2 regions of the Gorillibacterium sp. CAU 1737 genome follow, and region 1 is predicted to be linked to the other one. Evidence: riboswitches for the same ligand, from Rfam matches in the RefSeq annotation. Region 1 holds a riboswitch; the other holds the start of a gene.
The links. Region 1 has a riboswitch for S-adenosylmethionine ahead of metA (homoserine O-acetyltransferase MetA). Riboswitches for the same ligand answer to the same signal wherever they lie in the genome.
Positions count from the first base shown of each region.

Region 2: linked by a shared signal. The riboswitch ahead of AAFN83_RS08695 (methionine ABC transporter ATP-binding protein) and the one ahead of metA (homoserine O-acetyltransferase MetA) in region 1 are both predicted to bind S-adenosylmethionine.

Region 1 covers NZ_JBDQQO010000001.1:67,925-70,121, forward strand. Annotated here, with positions in the region: gene AAFN83_RS00310 (phytoene desaturase family protein) at 1-126, shown strand, start outside; gene AAFN83_RS00315 (phytoene/squalene synthase family protein) at 123-1,010, shown strand; SAM riboswitch class I at 1,122-1,253, shown strand; gene metA (homoserine O-acetyltransferase MetA) at 1,338-2,197, shown strand, end outside.
Region 2 covers NZ_JBDQQO010000003.1:287,116-289,312, reverse strand. Annotated here, with positions in the region: gene AAFN83_RS08700 (hypothetical protein) at 1-562, opposite strand, end outside; SAM riboswitch class I at 807-922, shown strand; gene AAFN83_RS08695 (methionine ABC transporter ATP-binding protein) at 1,136-2,149, shown strand; gene AAFN83_RS08690 (methionine ABC transporter permease) at 2,146-2,197, shown strand, end outside.

The DNA of each region.
Region 1 (2,197 bases):
AAGCCATATGCAATTGAGAATCTTTATGCCGCAGGCGCGTCCGTTCACCCAGGCGGGGGCATTCCCATCGTGATGCAGGGAGCCCGCCTGGCCGTCAACCAGATGCTAAAGGAGATGAAATCATGAACGAACCGAGATTGCCCATGCACGTCCTGTACAAGTGTGAGGAGATGATTCGCGTCGGTTCCTCGTCGTTTTATCGAGCCTTCGACGGTCTTCCCAGCCCGAACAAGCAGGCGGTGCACGTCATCTATGCGTTTTGCCGCCTGATCGATGACAGCGTGGACGAGCCGGAGAAGTCTCCATACAGCATCCATGAGCTGCGCTCCCTTTTCCTATCACTGGAGCAGGCGGAGGGACATTTCATATGGCCGGTGTTGCGTTGGCTCTTCGCCACCTTCCCGCATCTGAAGCCCGAGCCGTTTCTGGCGCAAATGGAGGGACAGCTTCGCGACCTCTCGTTTACCCATTACGAGACGATGGAGCAATTGGAGGAGTACTGCTACCTCGTTGCCGGAACGGTTGGGGAGATGCTCTTGCCGGTGCTGCGCGAGGATGATACAGAGGAAGCCCGCATAGCGGGAATTGCCCTTGGAAAGGGAATGCAGATCGTCAACATCATCCGGGATGTTGGAGAAGATAGGGAACGCGGACGGCGCTATCTTCCGCTGGAGCTGTTGGCGAGGCACGGGTATTCGGAACAGGAGCTGGAGGAGGGCATCGTGAACGATGCATTCGTCGCCATGCTGCAAGAGCTCAAGCAGACGGCCCTCCGTTGGTTCCGCGAAGGCTTGGCTAACGTGGATACGTACCCGCCGGCGAGCGGGATGGCGGTCGAGCTGGCTGCTGCATTCTATGCAGCGATTCTGGATGAAGTGGAAGCGGGAGGCTGCGATGTGTTCCGACGCCGGGCGATCGTCAGCGATGAGGCGAAGCTGCGTATGTTTCAGCGCACGGCCGTACGGTATGCGGATGTCATCCGCGGTATGAATCGGGCGGTAGGGTCCTGATGTCCTTTTCAAGAAAATTCCAAGGAAAGGCCTCGGTAAATCCCCTTGACGGGCGGTGCATTTTTCAGTACAGTTAGAGTAATTTTTAGGACAATTGCATATCGAACGTTGCTCTTATCAAGAGTAGGTGGAGGGACTAGCCCGATGACACCCGGCAACCGGCAACCTGACGCGTGAAGCGAAGGGACGCACGGTGCTAATTCTTGCAGGACGCGCAAGCTGCGTGGATCTGAGAGATGAGAGAGGATACGCCCACATTTTTTGTGACCAAGCGGCCTTTCTCTATGGAGAAAGGCCCTTTTTTATACCAAAGGAGGAGTGAAGCAAGTGCCGATTAAAGTACCCGATCATCTGCCCGCGAAGGAAATCCTCAACGGGGAAAACATTTTTGTTATGGATGAGACTCGGGCTTTCCATCAAGACATCCGTCCCCTGAAGATTGTCATCTTGAATCTGATGCCGAACAAGGAGACGACCGAGACCCAATTGCTTCGCCTCCTCGGCAATACTTCGCTTCAAGTCGATGCCGTTCTGCTGCACCCGAAGACCCATCAATCCAAGAACACCTCGACCGAGCATCTTGAAGCCTTTTACAAAACCTTTGAGGACATTCGCCACCGCTACTTCGACGGGATGATCATCACGGGAGCGCCGGTGGAAACCTTGGATTTTGAAGAGGTCAACTACTGGGATGAGCTGAAGGAGATCATGGATTGGGCGAGGAGTCACGTCACGTCAACCCTCTACATCTGTTGGGCGGCGCAGGCGGGCCTCTATCACCACTTTGGCGTACCCAAGCACCCCCTTCCGGAAAAGATGTTCGGCGTGTTCCCGCACACGATCACCCGACGCAACGTAAAGCTCCTGCGCGGCTTCGATGATTGGTTCTATGTCCCGCAGTCCCGCCATACGGAGGTTCGCCGCGAGGACATCGAGCAGGTGCAGCAATTGGAGATTCTATCGGAATCCGAAGAATCGGGGGTCTACCTGGTCTCCGCGAACAACGGACGTGAAATCTTCGTTACGGGCCATTCTGAATATGATCCGCTGACGCTGAAATGGGAATACGACCGAGATGCCGCCAAGGGGATGGACGTTCAGATTCCGAAAAACTACTACCCGAACGATGACCCCAGCCGTGACCCGATCACGCTATGGAGAGGGCACGCCAACCTGTTGTTCTTGAA
Region 2 (2,197 bases), on a different contig from region 1:
TGGTCTTTAGGTCATGAAAGAACCGATAATAATCCTTCTCCAGGGTCTCCCAATCCCCATAGTTTCCATCGACAACGGATGGTTCAGGCAGAGAGCTTCCATTCGTTTTGTTATACAGAGTTCCATTGGAAGATTGCCAATCGGGAACTTTATCTTTCCAATCCGCATAGAGAAACCCTCTCCACTTGTCCCCTAAAGCTGACTCTAATAAGTTCTGATTCCCTGGATTGGCCCTCCTGAACATGTCTAGCCTATGAAGATCATCATTAATGAAGATATTTCCACAATTCGAACACTGATAAACCGTTTTTAAAAGGGCGGACAGCAAGGACCGGATTCTCATGGAAGCTTCTTCTTTATCCCTTGAAGACGGCCCCGAGTTCTCAATCGCATCGTCAATCTCGTCGAAGAGATCAAACTGATCTTGGTCAGACAGCAAATATCCCTTATAGGATAAATAGTCCGTGTTATCGTGTATTCTTTGCCCACACTCACATCTAAAATTCATTCGTTCACCTCGGGCTGACTGCCACTTATAATAGGGCTGTTCCTTCCAACGCATACCTCAATTTAAATCCTACTCCATTGAATTCTACTATATTTTGGAGTCTTCCTGCCCATTAGCTTCATGAAGCATCGACGGGTTCTCTGACCCAAGGCTCTCAACGAGAAAAAGCCGTATAAATGCTCACTCATGTCACTTCTAGCATTTGCCACCCTCATTCCCTCCATAACACCCGTTGACAGATTGCAAGGCGGTGTTATATACTCCAATCTATAGTAAATCCAACTGAATAGCTTGGTTCTTCTTATTAAGAGTGGCGGAGGGAAAGGCCCGATGATGCCCGGCAACCGTCTCGTTCTTCTGGACGAGAAAATTGGTGCCAATTCCTTCGGAGTGATCGACTCCGGCAAATGAGAAGGGACCCGAACTGCAACCGTTCCAAGGCCCTTTTTCATAAGAAAAAGGAGCCTTTTTTTGTTGAAGAAGACCCGCCGAGCACTTGGCCTGCCCTTCGGAGCATTCCGATTTTCCGGGCAAACCCGGAGCTTGCGCCTTCGTTTGGACCTCGTCTTTTTATAATTCCATCAATTTCAATGGGATTACCATACTATAGGAAAGGATGGCCCGCCCTTGATCCGCCTAGAGCAGCTTCACAAAAGTTATACCGTTGGCAGCAAGACCGTTCCCGCGCTTGCCGACATCAATCTGGCGATTGAGCCTGGAGAAATCTTCGGCATCATCGGCCACTCGGGCGCCGGCAAGAGCACGCTCGTGCGATGTATCAATCTCCTCGAGCGGCCGACTGGGGGGCGGGTGATCGTCGGAGAGACTGATCTCACCACCCTGACCGCGAAGGAGCTGCAGCAGGAGCGCCGCAAGATCGGCATGATCTTCCAGCATTTCAACCTGCTCTCCTCCGCCACCGTCCAGGACAACATCGCCTTCCCGCTTCGCCTCGCGAAGCGCCCGAAGGAGGAAGTTGACCGGCGTGTGAGCGAGCTGATCCAGCTCGTCGGCCTCGAGGAGCATCGAACCAAATTCCCGGCCCAGCTGTCCGGCGGACAAAAGCAGCGGGTCGGCATCGCTCGGGCGCTTGCCGCAGATCCGAAGGTGCTCTTGTGCGACGAAGCCACCTCGGCTCTCGATCCGCAGACCACCGCCTCGATCCTCGCCCTGCTGCGGGACATCAACCGCCGCTTCGGCCTCACCATCGTGCTCATCACGCACGAGATGCAGGTCATCCGGGCGGTGTGCGACCGGCTCGCCGTCATCGAGAGCGGGCAAATCGTCGAGACCGGACGAGTGCTCGACGTGTTCCTGAAGCCGCAGCATCCGACGACCCGCGAGTTCATCGAGCAGGTCGAAGATTCAGCGGAGCTTCGGGAGGTGCTGAAGCACGAGAAAGCCGCGGGAACGCGGAACATCGTGCGCATCACCTTCATCGGCGAGAAGACCTACGAGCCGGTTCTCTATGAGAGCATGCGCGAGGCGGACGTCTCCTTTGCCATCCTGCAAGGAACGATTTCCCGCATGAAGGATACGCCGTACGGTCAGCTGGTCGTCGAGCTGAACGGCACAACGGAGCAGGTTGAAGAAGCCATCCGGCTCCTTCTTGCCCGCGGAGTGGAGGTGGAGCGCTTATGACAACCGGATTCCTCTCGGTCGGACTGGCGATTACCTTCTCGAACATTC